One region of the Planococcus notacanthi genome, then DNA from elsewhere that is predicted to be linked to it. Evidence: riboswitches for the same ligand, from Rfam matches in the RefSeq annotation. Region 1 holds a riboswitch; each other region holds the start of a gene.
What was found. Region 1 has a riboswitch for S-adenosylmethionine ahead of QMA01_RS10600 (O-acetylhomoserine aminocarboxypropyltransferase/cysteine synthase family protein). Riboswitches for the same ligand answer to the same signal wherever they lie in the genome.

Region 1 (4,379 bases):
TTTTTGAACTTCTTCTTCTAACATACCATGGCATCAATGGTTTGAGATAGCGGTCTTCTTCTATTATAATAAAAGAAAAGAGGAGGAGATCCCATGTATATGACAGTCCAGGAAACTGCCGCATTTTTATCCATGCCTGAAGAACAAGTCAATCGCTACGTATTGGAAGGCCGTATTCGCGCAGTCCATGATGGGGAGCAGTACATGATCAACACCTCTCAGTTCGGAACACATTTCCAACAGCTGGAACAGGCCAAGCAAGCGCTGGAGGAATGGCGAGCCACGCCGATTCCAGACGATGTGGATATCAAGGACGAGGATTAACCAAAAAAAACACCTGATGTGGGATTGGATTCCCGCCTCAGGTGCTTTTTCATCAAATCCCGCTTAGCGTGTAAGCTCTGGCACTAATAAGCTTTTTAATTTTTCTTCGATAAAGCCGCCCCATTTTTCAAATTCCACGAGAAAACCATCATGGCCAAAATCGGTTTCAATGATCTCCCAGCTCGCATCCTTTTGCTCTTCAAGCCAAGGAACCAGCAATTCACTCGGATACAGCAAGTCATGCGTAAATGATAGAGCATAAACCGGAACATCAAGAATGGTTTCTCCGATATCGTGTGTGTTCATTGCTTTCAGCAGCAACAGGTAGCTATTGGCATCAAACCGCCCTGCCAGCTTCTTCCCTTGGTAATTCAAATAAGACTGCACATTGAATTCTTCTCCGGCTTTGCTGCGTCCGAAGCGCTGATTGAACATGCTGCCGCTGCGATAAGTGACCATTCCGGCCATTCGCGCGATTTGAAATCCCTTCAGCTGATCTGAGCTTTCATAATTCCCTTCATTGAAATCCCTATCGTTTTCAATAGCTTGAATTCCAATATGGTTAAAGGCGAGGCCATAATCGCTGTAATAAGGAGTAACAGCCAATGGGAGAATGGCATCCACAAATTCAGGGTACAATTTTCCCCACTCCAAGGTCTTCATGCCTCCGAGCGAACCGCCCAACACTCCTGCAAGATGATTGATGCCTAGTTTCTTTAACGCATTATATTCTGCGCGAACCATATCACGTATCGTCAGGGTCGGGAACTTAGCACGGTATGGCTGCCCTGTTTCTGGATTAATAGACAATGGGCCTGTTGATCCGTGGCTGCCTCCCAACACGTTAAAAGTGATCACTTGAAAAACATCTGTATCCACCGGCTTGCCTGGTCCGATTAACCCTGCCCACCATCCCGGGTTTTCTTCGGATCCTATTGCATATTGATCGCCCGTCAATGCGTGGCAGACCAGCACAGTTGGAGCATTTTCATCTCCATGACGTTCGTATGCCAGCTCTACATGATTTATCGTCTTCGTTGAATCCAGGGTTAATGAGCCAATGGATACTGTCGCCATTCAAATCCCTCCTTAAACGTTTTCCAAAACTGCGGCCTGAATGGCCTGCTCCAAATCGGCGATTAAATCTTCCGGATTTTCCAAACCGACCGATAAGCGGATCAATTCTTCCGTTACACCCGACGATTTCAGCTCTTCATCATTTAACTGCTGATGTGTAGTTGAAGCCGGATGGATGATCAACGACTTGGCATCTCCTACGTTCGCAACATGGGACCAGAGAGCCACACTGTCGATTACTTTGCGGCCCGCCTGCCGTCCGCCTTTGATGCCGAAATTGACAATCGATCCGAAACCGTCATTTTTCAAGTATTTTTTAGCCAATTGATGTGATGGATGATCTTCAAATCCAAGGAAGTTGACCCATTCGATCTGCGGATGCTGCTTCAAGTAGTCTGCAACAATTTGAGCATTGCTGCTGTGTTTCGGAATACGCAGGTGCAAAGTCTCCAGTCCTTGGAGCAAGGCATGTGCACTTTCCGGGCTCAATGAAGGACCGAAGTCACGAAGCAGCTGGACACGCAGTTTTGTCGCAAATGCAGCATCCGGTACATCGATGCCATAACGCAATCCGTGATAGCTTTCATCCGGCTGTGTGTAATTCGGGAAACGTGGATTGTCCCAATTGAATTTTCCTGCATCCACCGCAACACCGCCGATGGTCGTGCCGTGTCCACCAATCCATTTTGTAGCGGAATGAATGACCACATCAGCACCGAACTCGATCGGGTTGCTGCCATATGGTGAAGCAAATGTATTGTCAATCAATAAGGGAAGCCCGTTTTCATGGGCGATTGCCGCTACTTTCTCTACATCAAAAACGTTCAGGCTCGGGTTGCCGATAATTTCTCCGAATACCGCTTTTGTCTTATCGGTGATTGCCGCTCTAAAGTTTTCAGGATTGGTTGCATCAACAAATATGGTTTTAATGCCGTAACGCGGCAACGTATTGGCGAATAAATTATAAGTGCCGCCGTACAGGTTGCTGTCCGCTACGATTTCGTCTCCTGCTTCAGCAATATTTAAAATGGAGAACGCAATTGCCGCCATTCCTGAAGATAATGCGACTGCAGCAGTCCCGCCTTCCAATAACGCCACGCGCTGTTCAAATACATCAACTGTCGGATTCATGATGCGTGAATAGATATTGCCGGTGTCTTTCAGGCCGAAAAGGTCTTGTGCATGCTGCGTATCTTTAAACACATAAGAAGTGGTTTTGTAGATCGGCACCCCTCTCGATCCTGTTGTTGGATCCGCCTGTTGTCCGCCATGCAGCAATAAAGTTTCTGGTTTTAAGTTTGTCATTTTCTATTCCCCCTAATTTTTTTATTCATGAAAATCACCGAAGAGGACAGCAAAAAGCCCCCTTCGCTAAGAAGAGGGCCGTAAATTACGGAGTTACCTCCTCTCATCTGTCAGAACCTATCGTTCGGTTCTGTAGGAATTAGCACCTTTCCAGACATGGTCGTCTGTTGGTTGCCGGGCATCACAGGGCCTATCCCTCCGCCACTCTTGATAAGAGTTATTAAATTTAGTTTTTAGTCTTGTTGAGAAGTATAAAAATTTTAACAAGGTTTGTCAACCCTATTAGTCAAAAAATTTTGAAACCTTGTTTCTTCCCAAACGTTATCTTCTAGTATAGAAGGAGGAATGAATATGCTTGGATGGGTTCTGCTGTTGTTTATCGCAGGCTATGGAATCGGTTGTTTGCACGGTTCCCTCGCAGCACAATTTTTATCTGGGGTGAATGTCAAAAAAGAAGGCGTCAAAAATTCCGGTGCTTCCAATGCCGCCATCGTGCTGGGTTGGAAATACGGTTTGCTGGTTGCTTTGATCGATATTATTAAAGGCTTTGCCGCTGTCGCAGCTTGTCGTTTTCTGCTGGAAAAGGGTGCCTTTTCCCCCGAAATCATTTGGACTTTTCTATTTATAATAGGTGCCGGTGTCGTATTCGGCCATAATTTCCCATTCTATATGAACTTCAATGGCGGCAAAGGCACGGCTTCGGTGATCGGTGTCATGCTGGCACTGGACTGGAAGCTCGGGCTGGTTGGCCTGGCACTGCTCATCGGTGTTTCGCTTGCGACCAATTATTTGGTCATTGGTGTACTGGTCCTTTACGCAGTCTATTTTGTTATCGCTTTCGGTCCTGCCGTCGGACCATGGCCATTGCTGACAGCTTGTGCCTTATTTGCTATGGCCATATGGAAACATAGCGAAAATATTATTCGAATAAAAAATGGAGAAGAGAAGAAAGTTTCCTCCATTTTCAAAAAGAAACCAACAAAACCAGTCTGAAAGCGGTTCCAAACTCATTATTCTCTTCATTTCAAAGATTGTGAAATAAATATCAATAATTCCCTTGACTTTTTTGTTATTTCACCATAAAGTAAGAACCACGAATCGAATAGCATACATCACTTTCTTATCAAGAGAAACCGAGGGACAGGCCCTAAGACGTTTCGGCAGCAGATTTGTTTAAAAGCAAAAACTGTGCCAACTCCTGCAGATGCTCTAAAGCATTTGGAAGATGAGAATTAGATGGTTTCAACAGGAGCCCTCTTTTTTCTTATGGATGAGAAAAAAGAGGGCTCCTTTTCCATTTTCTCAGAAGAATGTGAGACACCGTCGATTTAATAAGATCCATTACAGCATGAGGAGGTTCAATCACCATGATTCAATTCGAAGGCGTCGCCAAGACCTACCAATCCGGGAAACAAGAAATCCATGCCTTGAACGGGATTGATTTGACCGTCGAAACCGGCGAGATTTACGGAGTCATCGGCTTTAGCGGAGCCGGAAAGAGTTCATTGATCCGCACCGTGAACCTGCTTGAACGTCCTTCTGCAGGACGCGTCTTAATCCAAGGGAAAGACATTTCCACTCTATCCAGCAAAGAAATCCGAACCATCCGTAAGGACATCGGCATGATTTTCCAGCATTTCAATCTGTTGAGTTCAAAAACGGTTTACCATAAT
Region 2 (4,379 bases), on a different contig from region 1:
TGGAAGCTTGCAATCCTTCATCAAATGACGGGGCAGCTGCGGCCAAATAACAGACTTCCACGTTCGGTACATTTGCTTTCACTGCCAGTTTCGCAGCAATTTCTTCAACCGAACGGGTGATTTCCGAGCTCTTCCCGCCTCTTCCGACCAGCAGAATCTTCGCTTCAGGCAATCGCTCCACTGTCGTCTCCTGCAGACGCTCAGCTAAAATCTCAACGAGCCGATCTTGGACACCAAGCGGTTTTCCGTAAGTAAAGCGGATATCCGGATAACGCAAGACCGATTTTTTGATTTCATCTGGAATGTCTTCGTAATAATGTCCGGCGCTCAGCAACAGAACTGGAACGACTGCAATTGCTGTCGCGCCTTGTTTGACAAGGCTGTCAATTCCTTCCCCAATATCCGGACTGGCCAGCTCCAAAAAGCAGGTTTCGTGAAGAGTTACATCTACCTTTTGATGAACCTGCTCCATAAACGCCATCGCTTCATCGCGTGTTTCTTTTACACGGCTTCCATGGCTTACGTAAAGTACAGCCTGCATGTCACCATCTCCTTATCCAACATGGGCGGCAAGCTGGAATTGCTGTTCGTCCTGCAGCTGCTCATACCATTGCAATTTGTCTCTCAATCGAACCACTTCTCCCACCACAATCATCGATGGATTCTCGAAATCCTTGGCGTTTCGGATAATGTCTTCGAGTGTTCCCGTAACCGTCCGTTGGCGTTCTGTCGTCCCCCATTCAATCAAGGCGATCGGTGTCGTCGGTTTTAATCCGTGGCGCATTAAGCGGCCACAGATTTCAGGAAGCTTGCTGACACCCATGTAGATGCACAACGTATCCATGCTTTTGACGACATGTTCCCAGTATTCATCCTGGTCGACGCCCACTTTGCTGACTCCTGAAATAAAGGCTACGGAAGAACTGTAATCACGGTGAGTGACCGGAATTCCGGCGTAAGCCGGCGCTGCAATGCCCGCTGTGATACCTGGAACAATTTCAAACGGGATATTGTGGTCCACCAATGCCTCTGCTTCTTCTCCGCCTCTGCCGAAGACGAAAGGATCGCCTCCTTTTAAACGTGTCACGATTTTCCCCTGCAATGCGAACCGGCAAAGCAGCTCGTTGATTTCTTCTTGCTTCAAGGAATGGTTATCGGGTTTTTTGCCGCAATAAATCAATTGGGCATGTTCTTTCGCTTCGTCCAGCAATTCCTGGTTTATTAAGCGATCATAAAGGATGACATCAGCCTTCTGAATGGCTTTCAACCCTTTCACTGTAATCAAATCAAGGTCGCCTGGACCTGCACCCACTAAATAGACTTTTTTCATAAGCTTCCTAGACTCCTTTTTTCAACCAGAGAAACGATGATTATGCCATTTTCTGATCGGTAATTTACTCTATTGCCGGCCTAATTATGTATGCAGGCCACATTCAGTTTTCGCAAAGCCTTTCCATCTGCCGTCGCGGCTGTCTCCATCAGTCGTCACTGCAAAAGAGCAATGCTTGCAGCCGATGCTTGGATAACCTTCGTCATGCAGAATGTTGTATTCCAGGCTATTCAATTGGATATACTGCCAAACATCGTCCCATGTCCAATGAATCAGCGGACAAACTTTAACCGACTTGAACCGGTTGTCCTTGTTGATGAAATCCGTCTTGCTGCGGCTGGCTGACTGCTCTCTTCTAAGGCCTGAAATCCAAGCCTGTGCACCCGAAAGTGTTTGTTCCAACGGCTTGACCTTGCGGATATCACAGCATTTATCCGGCTGGCTGTTCCATAGTTCATCACCGAACTGGCTGGCTTGCTCTTCTAACGTCAATTCCGGCTTTTTCATCCGGATATTCAATTTCGGGTAGCGCTTCTTGACGCGTTCAATCAGTTCATAAGTTTGGTTGAAGTGGACGTCGGTATCGAGAAACACCACTTCGGCATCGCTTTTCACCTTGGAGATCAAATCAATCAGCACCATGCCTTCTGCCCCAAAGCTGCAAGCATAGACAATATCCTCTCCATAGGATTCATAGGCCCATTGCAGAATATCAGCAGCCCCTTTCAAGAGATCGGCCGGTGCCAGATCTTTAAATGGATCTCCAGTAAATTGCTCGTACGAAACAGCGTGGCTCATCCTAACTTCCTCCTTTAAACTTCTATATATTGAATTAAAGATTTTCAGTAAGCAGTCCCGTTGGTTGGATATTCCTCCGTGCCACTAAAATAAAAACCCCCTCTTCCAATGGAACAAGAAGAGAGGGTACCAATTCGCAGTTTGCGGGGCCTGTCTTCTTATCTTCCAGATCCCAATGGAACCTGCTGGAATTGGCACAGTGTATCCGGTCAAAAACCAGAACTTGTTGCCGAGGCTTCAAAGGGCCAGTCCCTCCACCTCTCATGATAAGAAATACCTTATAAGATTACTTGGTTTTAATAATTTCTCTAAATACTATAGCAATAAAAGATAACTGTCAATAAAACTCTGAAAATATCATTTATTTACTTTCTGCAATACAGAGTTTCCATTTTCTTCATTCACTAGCCTTAAGCTTTTTAGATTCTTGCCAAAAACCAGCCATTCTTCAGGCTTTCTTTGTTGTAGGAAAAGCGGGTTTGGTCTTTAACGCTCTGCACAACTCCGCCAGATGCTTCGACAATCGCCTGGCCGGCTGCCGTATCCCATTCCATAGTCGGTGCAAAGCGGGGGTAATAATCCGCTCCCCCTTCTGCTACCAGACAAAACTTCAGTGAACTGCCTGCCGATATCTGTTCGATTGGTTGGCTATCGTCGTTTATCCGATCGATGAATTCCTGTGTTTCAGCGGACATATGCGAACGGCTTGTTACGATTCGAGTCCGGTCTAAAGCTTTTTTTGCAGTCAACAGAATGCTTCCCTCGAATAATTCATCGGTTTTTTCAAACTTTCGAGCTGAAGCAGCTTCCAATTTAAATGCGCCGCTGTTTTCTTCACCGTAGTAGAAAACATCCATGGCCGGCACGTAAATCACACCCAAAACCGGATAGTTCTCTTCTATTAAAGCGATGTTGACGGTGAACTCACCATTGCGTTTGATGAATTCCTTCGTGCCGTCGAGTGGATCCACCAGCCAAAAACGCTGCCAGTTTTTCCGCTCTTCATAAGGGATTTTATTGCCCTCTTCGCTGAGAACCGGTATGTCTGGGTAGGCAATCTGCAGTCCTCTTTCAATGGTCTGATGCGACCGCTGATCGGCAATGGTCAGTGGTGAATCGTCAGCCTTCGCTTCAATGATCAATTCCTGTCCATAAACCGCCATGATTTCTTTGCCGGCTGCAAGACTGATTTCCAGCAATTTCACTGGATCAATGCCACTGGCCATCAGCCCAGATATCCTGCTTTCTTCAAGTAATCTGTAATTGTCTGAACCGACTCTTCCAAAGTCTGCTTGTCGGTTTCAATGACGATTTCAGGATTCACCGGTTCTTCATATGGCGCATCGATGCCTGTGAATCCTTTGATTTCGCCGGCTCGTGCTTTTTTATAGAGGCCTTTCGGGTCGCGGTCTTCGCAAGTGTCCACACTGCATTTGACGTATATTTCAATGAACTCATCTTCTTCAAGCAAGGCACGCACCTGGTCGCGATCTTCCTGATACGGCGAAATAAATGCCGATAGCGTCAATACCCCTGCATCACTCATCAGTTTTCCAACTTCACCGATGCGGCGAATGTTTTCTGTCCGGTCTTCCGGGCTGAATCCCAAATTTTTATTCAATCCGTGGCGGACATTATCCCCATCCAATAGATAGGTACGGATTCCAAGTGCGTGGATCTCTTTTTCCAGGGCCACAGATACCGTCGATTTTCCTGATCCCGATAACCCGGTGAACCACAGCACCCCGCTTTTGTGGTTATTCAATTTTTGTCTGTCCTCTTTTGTGACACTTGATTCATGCCATACAATATTCGTTGATTTGGTCATCTTTTCTCCTCCTAAAACCAGTAATAGTAAACGATTCCGATGGTCACCGACATAACCAGAATGCTGAGTGGCGTGCCCACTTTGACATAATCCATGAATTTGTAGCCGCCTGGCCCATAGACGATCAAGTTGGTCTGATAACCGATTGGGGTAATAAAGCTTGCAGAGGCAGCAATCGTGATGATCACTGCGAAGCCCATGGGATCAAGCTGCAGGTTGCTGGCCATTTCAATGCCGATTGGAATCATCAGGACAGCCGCAGCGCTATTGGTGATCAGTTCTGTAAAGATGCTGGTCAGCAGGTAAATTAAAATCAGAATAGCTAGCAGGCCGAACGGCTGTCCGATTGCCAACAAGCCATCCGCCGCCCATTGCGCCAGACCAGTTTTGGTCATGGCCGCTCCTACCCCGAATGCACTGGCG
Region 3 (4,379 bases), on a different contig from region 1:
TTGAAGAAGTTTCAGCATGACAACTTTTTCGTTGTCGACTGGTGTACTGATGGTCACTCGGGTATTCTCCAAAGGATGCAATTTGTAATACTGCTTGGTGACGCCAGAAACGGTTACGTCCTGAATATCGTCAATTCTACATAAACCATGGGCGGAATAAATGATGTGATCTCCAATAGTGAACATTTTTTTCCTCCTCAACTTATCTCAACTAAATTCATCATAACATAAAAAACCTAAATTGTAAACTAGGTTGACAATTTAATTGGATGTATCTATAGACACAGAAAAGACAAAAATAAAGGGTTAAAAAGGTTTAGAAAAGGGAAACTAGAAAAGAATAGGTTAGTTGGTCATCAAAGCGGAGGTCACAATAAAATGAAGAGTGTAGAAGAAGCGAAGCAATTGATCATTGCGGAAAAACTGAGGCATTATAATGAACGGTTTGCGGATATTGAACGGGACCTGCAGTTTTTTTATGATGAATCATTAAATGACCCTGAATCCCTGGAAATTATTACGGTTCTACAGGATAAAGTAAAGCAATTAAAAGACATTAAAAATAAAGAAAATCAAGAGACAGCGATATAAAGCTGTCTTTTTTTGCTGTCTTTCCGGAAGCCTGATGAACTGTGAATTATGTGCTATTATTAGGGATGGATTTATCCCGCTTTACGGTCAGTGAATCAACTAACAATCAGTGGGGGATGAAGAAAACCCCCACTGATTGAAGTTTCTCTTTATAGTGGATAAGCATTCATTACTGGAAATCAACAGGAGGCAAAGAAAATGGATAATAATGATTTATTGATCAGATTGCGTTATGCACTGGATATAAAAAATAACGATATGGTCGAGATTTTTAAATTGGGCGGCATTGATTTGAGCAAGGACGAAGTGCTGAAAGTGCTGACGAAAACACCTGAAAGCGAAGAAGAGGATGACAGCATTTGGGCCGAACAAGATAACGATGACTACATCCGAGCGGATGACCATCTGTTTGAATCGTTTTTGAATGGCTTCATCATTTTCAAGAGAGGCCGTCAGGAGCCGAAACCAGGGCAACCTGAATTCCCGGAATCGACAAACGAGCGTTCCAACAACTTGCTTTTGAAGAAAGTGAAAATCGCTTTGCAGCTGAACAGTGAGGACATGCTGGAGATTTGGGATTTGGCAGGCGTCACGGTGACAAGAGGCGAGCTGGGTGCATTGCTGCGAAAAGTGGGACATAAAAACTATAAAGAATGCGGAGACCGCTATGCGCGCAATTTCTTGAAAGGCTTGGCGATCAAGTACAGAAGTTAACGCTCTTTATCAGCTCAAAAGGACTTGGAATGAATTATTCCAAGTCCTTTTTATTATTCATCAAAAGCCGCAATTCCCGGAGTGACGCTTCTTGTGACGCAACTTGTAAAAAGGATTCATCCAGAAAGCCACGGAGGTATTCTTCTTTTGCGTTTTTTGAAATTGTTGTTTTCTTGAGAAGCTGCCTTGCTTCAAAAAGAAAATCTAGGTATTGTTCATAACTTTCATCAAACTGAGACTTCAGATCTTGCTTGATTTTCTTTGCAAGCATCGGGCTGGCGCCGTTTGTAGAAACTGCGATGCTCAATTTTCCCCTTTTGACATGAGCAGGGAAATGGATATTGCCAGCCTCCGCTTCATCAGAGGCGTTCACTAGGCAATTGGAAGGTGCAGCTTTTCTGGACTCTGCGTTTGTAGCCGGATCATCGGTGGCGATGATCATCATGAAAGCCTCTTCGGCATCCGCTGGCTCGAAACATTTCTGCTTCCAGAGAATTTTACCTTCATCATCCCAAGCGATTATGGCAGGATCGGCCACCGGACTGATGACCAACAGCTCTGCTCCACTATCTATCAAACCACTCAGCTTGCGCTTCGCGATGCGTCCTCCACCTACCACAATCACTTTTTTTCCTTTCATTTCAATCATGATCGGAATCACCGTCATCTTCTCCGCCTCCTCAACTCTTTTAATATTACCAAAAATAATCTCTATGCGTTTTGTGGCCGCTATTCAATTCATCCTGGTAATTCAGATCTCATTTTTTCATTAGAAAAATATTTTTTATCCATCACCTGTTGATAGACTAACTTTTCTGTATAGAAAAAAATAAAAAACTTAAAACATAGTTTGACACTAGGAATAGTCTATTATATACTTTGTGAAATCAAATATTTCAAACAATTCAAATGAAAATTGAATATGCGTTCTTATCAAGAGAGACGGAGGGATTGGCCCTTTGATGTCTCAGCAACCCTCCTTTAAGGAAACGGTGCTAACTCCAATAGGCTTTCAATAGCCTAGAAGATAAGAAGATCGTTTTGTTTTTTCGGACCTTCTTCTTGTCGAAGAGGGTCCTTTTCTTTTTGTCCGAACGCCTTGGAGATTTGGTTTCAGAACGTTTTTGAAATAGACGGCACTACATAAAACTAACCTTGGAGGTAATGAAATGACAAGCAAAGCACACGGTGGAGATTTGGTAAACAGACAGGTGACGGGCAGTGAAAGAGAAAAGGCATTGAAAAATGCAGAGTCGCTTCCTTCTTTATTCATTTCGGATTGGGCAATCTCGGATTTGGAATTGATCGGAATCGGCGGCTTCAGCCCATTGACCGGCTTCCTCGGCCAAAAAGATTATGAAAGTGTGGTACATACATCCCGTCTCAGCAATGGAACGGTTTGGAGTGTTCCAATTACGCTATCGGTTACGGCAGAAGAAGCGGACAGCTATCAGGTCGGGGATGAAATTGCTTTGAAAGGCGAAGACGGCGTCATTTACGGAACAATCGAACTGACGGAAAAGTACGCATATGACAAGCAATTGGAAGCACAGAAAATTTACGGAACAACAGAAGAAGCACACGCCGGTGTGAAGAAATTATACGAACGCGGCGATGTTTACCTAGCTGGTCCGATTACTTTATTGAATCGACCAGACCACAGCGAATTCGAGGAATTCCACTTGGACCCAGTTGAAACACGCCAGTTGTTCCAGGAACTTGGCTGGAAGACGATTGTCGGTTTCCAAACGCGCAACCCCGTGCACCGTGCACATGAATATATTCAGAAAGCAGCACTTGAAGTAGTCGACGGCTTGTTGTTGAACCCGTTAGTCGGTGAAACGAAATCAGATGACATTTCAGCGGCAGTCCGGATGGAAAGTTACCAGGTCATTTTAAAGCATTACTATCCGGCAGATAGAGCACGCCTCGCGATCTATCCAGCAGCAATGCGTTATGCAGGGCCAAAAGAAGCGGTTCTTCATGCCATTGTCCGCAAAAACTACGGCTGCACGCATTTTATCGTCGGCCGCGACCATGCAGGGGTCGGTGACTATTACGGCACATACGAAGCACAGGAGTTCATCAGCCAGTTTGAAGAAGAACTGGGCATCCAAATCTTTAAATTTGAGCATTCGTTCTACTGCAATGCATGTGAGAACATGGCAACAGCCAAAACGTGCCCGCACACTGCAGAAAACCACGTCCATTTAAGCGGTACGAAAGTGCGCGAATTGCTTCGCAACGGAGAAAAACCGCCAAAACAGTTTTCCCGTCCGGAAGTAGCCGATGTACTTATTAAAGGCTTGCGGGAGACCGTAACAAGTAACTAAATTGAAGGATGGTTGCCCATGTCAGTCTCAATGGTTTTTGTGCTAATTGTCATCATCGCTATGGTCAGTGCGCTCCTTTTTGAAATTGCCCGCCCAGATATGATTGTGTTTTCGGCATTGGTGGTTTTGCTGCTGTCTGGAATTTTAACGACAGAAGAAGCGTTGCGCGGCTTTTCCAATCCGGGAATGCTGACCATCGCCTTATTGTTCATCGTAGTCGGGACTGTACAAAAGCATGGCCTAATCGACCAGATGATGATTGGCTGGCTGAACAAGGGCAAAAGCCTGAAAGGTTCACTGTTCCGTATTTTTCTGCCGCTTCCGTTAATCTCTGCTTTTTTGAATAACACGCCGATTGTCGTGACACTGACCCCATTATTGAAGAAATGGTGTGAAGAAAGGAACATTGCACCATCAAAGGTTTTAATTCCTTTGTCGTATGTAACGATTTTAGGAGGGACCATCACGCTGATGGGAACTTCAACGAATCTGGTAGTCCACGGTATGCTGATCGATTATGGGCTTCCTGGATTTTCACTGTTCCAATTGGCGATTGTCGGCATCCCCATCACTATTGTCGGCTTGATCTATCTATTCACCATCGGCAATATGCTTTTGCCCGAGAATAAAGGATTCAGCCAACAGGTGGCTGAAGATTCCCGGAAATACATTGCTGAAATGGTGGTGGAAGAAACCTTTCCACATATCAACCAAACAGTGGAAGAAGCTAAATTACGTGAT
Region 4 (4,379 bases), on a different contig from region 1:
AGCCGGCGTCATCTGGATCAATGACTGGCATATGCTGCGGAATGATGCGCCTTTCGGCGGGTATAAGCAAAGCGGCATCGGCCGTGAAATGGGCAAGTATTCGTTGGACGCCTATACGCAATTAAAACATGTCCATACTTCCATGGTGCCGGAACTTGAGCGCCGCCTTGCATTTGGACTGCTGTTTCCTGAAGGAACAAATGACCACTAATTTTAAAGATTGGGGTGACTCTCATTGATTACAACCTATTCGAATTTCGCATTGATGACCACTATCCACAGCGGCTCCAATACGAGGGCAATGATACCAGACCTATTAAATGGGCTTGGCGCCAAACGGGTCGTGCTCTTCAGCGACCAAGGACTGAAAGATGCCGGTATCGTTGATAAAGTAGCAGAGATATTCCGCTTGACACAAAACGGCACCGGCACTCAATTGGTCGGCATCTTCACCGACATCCAGCAGGATGCGGGCAGTGAATCTGTAAACCGCGCTATCCAGTATGCAAGAGAAATGGCAGCTGACTCTTTATTGGCTGTTGGAGGCGGCAGTGTCTTGGATACCGTGAAAGGCATCAAGTTTGCCTTACACCACGGATTGACCGACATCAAAAAAGCGATCCCGGGCGGTTTGGCACATTATACCTGGCCAGAAGCTCAATTTATTCCCATTCCGCATATCGCCGTTCCGACCACTGCCGGGACTGGTTCGGAAGTATCGCCGATTGCCGTAATCTACAATGAAGAAAAAAAGGTCAAAACAAATATTATTCACCCCTTCATCAGCGCCAATATGGCTGTTCTGGATCCTGATCTAACACTCGGCTTGCCACCGTTCATTACGGCTTTTACCGGATTTGACGCATTGACACATGCCATTGAAGCGCTCGCGTCACCGACAGCAACTGGATTTACCGACGCCTACGCGCTTCAGACCATCCGGATGTTCGAAAAAAACATTGTTGAAGCAGTCAACAATGGCAGCAATATCAAAGCACGCATGGAAATGCTGCAGGCCAGCACCATGGGGATTACTGCTTTCAGCTTCGCGCTGAACGCCATTCCTGTCCATAACCTGGCTCATGCATATGGCGCTCTATACCGCATTCCACACGGACTTGCGAATGCCGTTTTCCTGCCTCATGTTATCGAGATGATTCCAGCCCTGTATTTGCCGAAAATCGACCAGCTGGCGCAGGCCTTAAATGTGGACATTCGTGACAAGTCTCCACAAAATTTGCTCGAGGAAGTAGTACAGAAAATCCGCGATTTGCAGGAAGAAGTAGGCTTACCGAAAGATTTTTCGAAATACAATATTCCTGACGATTCACTGCCGACCACTATAGCGGCAGTCCAGTCAGATCCTGCGGCTATGAATTTTCCACTTCCCGCTGAATTGATAGAAGCGATAGGCAAACGTGTTGATAAACTGCAGACCAGCTCCACTTCATAAAACAGAAAAAGAACGGCCAGGCATCGCTGCCTGGCCGTTCTTTTTTATTGTGTGCTAATTAAATACCAGCTTCTACGCCAGCTTGTTCTTTAAGGATTGCTGCTTTGTCAGTACGTTCCCAAGGAAGATCAACATCTGTACGGCCAAAATGTCCGTAGGCCGCTGTCTGCTTGTAGATCGGGCGGCGCAGATCCAACATTTTGATGATGCCGGCAGGACGCAAATCAAAGTTCGCCCGTACCAAATCGGCCAATTTGTCTTCATCCACTTTGCCGGTGCCGAATGTATCGAAAGCGATGGACACAGGATGTGCTACACCGATTGCATACGCCAACTGCACTTCGCATTTGTCTGCAAGGCCTGCAGCAACGATGTTTTTCGCTACATAACGGGCTGCATAAGCTGCTGAACGGTCAACTTTTGTTGCATCTTTACCAGAGAAAGCTCCGCCGCCGTGGCGAGCATAGCCACCATAAGTATCCACGATGATTTTGCGGCCAGTCAAGCCCGCATCTCCTTGAGGTCCGCCAATAACGAAACGACCAGTTGGATTGATGAAGTATTTAGTATCTTCATCGATCCATTTAGCTGGAACGACTTCATTGATGACGTATTCTTTGATATTGCGTTGGATTTGCTCCAGCGTTACTTCTGGGTGGTGCTGAGTAGAAATAACAATCGTATCTACACGAAGCGGTTGATTGTTTTCATCGTATTCAACTGTCACCTGCGTTTTGCCATCCGGACGCAAATACGGAAGAATTTCTTCCTTGCGCACTTCAGCCAAGCGGCGCGCCAATTTATGCGCCAATGAAATCGGCAATGGCATTAATTCTTCTGTTTCGTTGTTGGCATATCCGAACATCAACCCTTGGTCGCCTGCTCCGATATCGTCCATTTCTTTATCTGTCATTTGGCCTTCACGTGATTCAAGTGCCACATTGACTCCGGCAGCAATATCCGGCGATTGCTCATCGATCGCTGTAAGAACTGCACTTGTTTCTGAATCGAAACCATATTTAGCGCGTGTGTATCCAATTTCTCTTACCGTTTGTCTAACGACTTTTGGAATGTCCACATAAGTGGACGTAGTGATCTCCCCTGCTACTAAAACAAGTCCTGTCGTTACAGTCGTTTCACACGCAACACGTGCGTTTGGATCCTCGGTTAAGATTGCATCCAAAATAGCATCTGAGATTTGGTCACAGATTTTGTCCGGATGCCCTTCTGTTACTGATTCTGAAGTAAATAATCGACGGTTTTTCAAAAAATGTTCCTCCTTATATCCTGCGAGATTGCTCTCGAAATTGATACGGTACTCGTTTCCCATGTCAAGTCCGTTCCGGAATTTCCGGATTGAACTTCAAGCCGTCTGTGGCCTTTCACACGAGGATTAAGGGCATTCCATAAAAAAATCCCTTCACTCATTCGTCATGAGGAAAGGAGAATCATCATAAGCACCTTTCACTCTTATCATCCAAGGCCTGTAAGCCTTGTTTCAGGTTTGGCACCATCACTGCAGTTGCAGCAGGTTGCCGGGTTTCATAGGGCCTGTCCCCTCCACCAGCTCGGAATAAGAGTATCCGTTCAATTTTTCATCATACGGAAATAGTTCGGGGATGTCAACGATTTCGGCGAATAAAATGCTCAAATTTTATTGCTGAATGTTCTCATCCTACGCAGTGAACATTCGTGAAGTTCTTTTCCTATCGGCCAGGAAACTGCAATAATTTCTCATTGGGATTATGTGATTTCATTCAGCTCCTGTTATGATGGGAGTTAGCCCCATCTTTAAAACAATATGACCTTCGAATTTTCCAAGGAGCAACGGCCTCCGTCCTTCCCAATCCCCTAATATAGAACCTTATTTCAATATTTTTTCAATTCTGCAGCGAATTAGTATAGACTAATGAACCTAATGTGTTATACTAATGAACGAATATACATCCTCCCCATCGCCATGGGAATAACAGAAAAGGAAGGTACATATATATGACTTCAGTGAACTTTGCAAACGATTTGAAGGATCTTTTAACTGGCCCAAATGTACATGTTCAATTATCAGTGCCACAATTAGTGGAAGCAGCAACATCCCGCGGAGAAGCGGTTTTGACACGGGAAGGCGCTGTTAAAGCGGAGACTGGGAAATACACAGGCCGCTCGCCGAAAGACAAATACATGGTCGAAGAAGAAAGTTCTAAAAACAAAGTCGACTGGGGCAATGTGAACCGTCCGATTTCCAGCGAAGTGTTCGAAAACCTGTACGCTAAAGTGCTTAAACACCTAAAAGAAAAAGATGCGCTATACGTATTCAAAGGATTCGCCGGAGCTGACCACGAATCCCGTGTACCGATCCAAACAATCAATGAATACGCGTGGCATAACCTGTTTGCCCACCAATTGTTCATCCGTCCGACGGCTGAAGAATTGAAAACGCATGAAGCTGAATTCACTGTAGTCTATGCTCCTACATTCATGGCAGACCCTGCAGTTGATGGGACCGCTTCTGAAACATTCATCATTGTATCGATGGAACAACGCATCATTTTGATCGGGGGTACTGAATACGCCGGCGAAATGAAGAAGTCCATCTTCTCAATCATGAACTACTTATTGCCTGAAAAAGGCATTCTTCCTATGCACTGTTCAGCGAACGTTGGCCAAGACGGCGATGTGACTTTGTTCTTCGGCTTGTCCGGTACAGGCAAAACGACTTTGTCAGCTGATGGAGACCGTAAATTGGTCGGTGATGACGAGCATGGCTGGTCCGATAATGGCGTCTTCAATATCGAAGGCGGCTGCTATGCCAAAACCATCAACTTGTCACGCGAAAACGAACCACAAATCTACGACGCCATCCGTTTTGGTTCTGTCCTTGAAAACGTGGTAGTGGATCCGGATACACGCATCCCTGACTACAACGATG

Region 2: linked by a shared signal. The riboswitch ahead of QMA01_RS15210 (phosphoadenylyl-sulfate reductase) and the one ahead of QMA01_RS10600 (O-acetylhomoserine aminocarboxypropyltransferase/cysteine synthase family protein) in region 1 are both predicted to bind S-adenosylmethionine.
Region 3: linked by a shared signal. The riboswitch ahead of sat (sulfate adenylyltransferase) and the one ahead of QMA01_RS10600 (O-acetylhomoserine aminocarboxypropyltransferase/cysteine synthase family protein) in region 1 are both predicted to bind S-adenosylmethionine.
Region 4: linked by a shared signal. The riboswitch ahead of metK (methionine adenosyltransferase) and the one ahead of QMA01_RS10600 (O-acetylhomoserine aminocarboxypropyltransferase/cysteine synthase family protein) in region 1 are both predicted to bind S-adenosylmethionine.

Annotation. Positions count from the first base shown of each region.
Region 1 covers NZ_JASDCQ010000002.1:614,171-618,549, reverse strand. The annotation lists gene QMA01_RS10610 (helix-turn-helix domain-containing protein) at 94-324, shown strand; gene metX (homoserine O-acetyltransferase MetX) at 388-1,401, opposite strand; gene QMA01_RS10600 (O-acetylhomoserine aminocarboxypropyltransferase/cysteine synthase family protein) at 1,414-2,706, opposite strand; SAM riboswitch class I at 2,807-2,923, opposite strand; gene QMA01_RS10595 (glycerol-3-phosphate acyltransferase) at 3,058-3,699, shown strand; SAM riboswitch class I at 3,824-3,938, shown strand; gene QMA01_RS10590 (methionine ABC transporter ATP-binding protein) at 4,074-4,379, shown strand, end outside.
Region 2 covers NZ_JASDCQ010000004.1:391,320-395,698, forward strand. The annotation lists gene QMA01_RS15200 (sirohydrochlorin chelatase) at 1-541, opposite strand, end outside; gene cobA (uroporphyrinogen-III C-methyltransferase) at 554-1,330, opposite strand; gene QMA01_RS15210 (phosphoadenylyl-sulfate reductase) at 1,415-2,128, opposite strand; SAM riboswitch class I at 2,284-2,401, opposite strand; gene cysQ (3'(2'),5'-bisphosphate nucleotidase CysQ) at 2,548-3,354, opposite strand; gene cysC (adenylyl-sulfate kinase) at 3,354-3,956, opposite strand; gene QMA01_RS15225 (SLC13 family permease) at 3,968-4,379, opposite strand, start outside.
Region 3 covers NZ_JASDCQ010000004.1:396,343-400,721, reverse strand. The annotation lists gene QMA01_RS15250 (CarD family transcriptional regulator) at 1-186, opposite strand, end outside; gene QMA01_RS15245 (hypothetical protein) at 379-591, shown strand; gene QMA01_RS15240 (YehS family protein) at 790-1,305, shown strand; gene QMA01_RS15235 (NAD(P)-binding protein) at 1,340-1,972, opposite strand; SAM riboswitch class I at 2,233-2,339, shown strand; gene sat (sulfate adenylyltransferase) at 2,475-3,638, shown strand; gene QMA01_RS15225 (SLC13 family permease) at 3,657-4,379, shown strand, end outside.
Region 4 covers NZ_JASDCQ010000001.1:1,503,103-1,507,481, forward strand. The annotation lists gene QMA01_RS07345 (aldehyde dehydrogenase family protein) at 1-211, shown strand, start outside; gene QMA01_RS07350 (iron-containing alcohol dehydrogenase) at 236-1,453, shown strand; gene metK (methionine adenosyltransferase) at 1,512-2,720, opposite strand; SAM riboswitch class I at 2,921-3,033, opposite strand; gene pckA (phosphoenolpyruvate carboxykinase (ATP)) at 3,446-4,379, shown strand, end outside.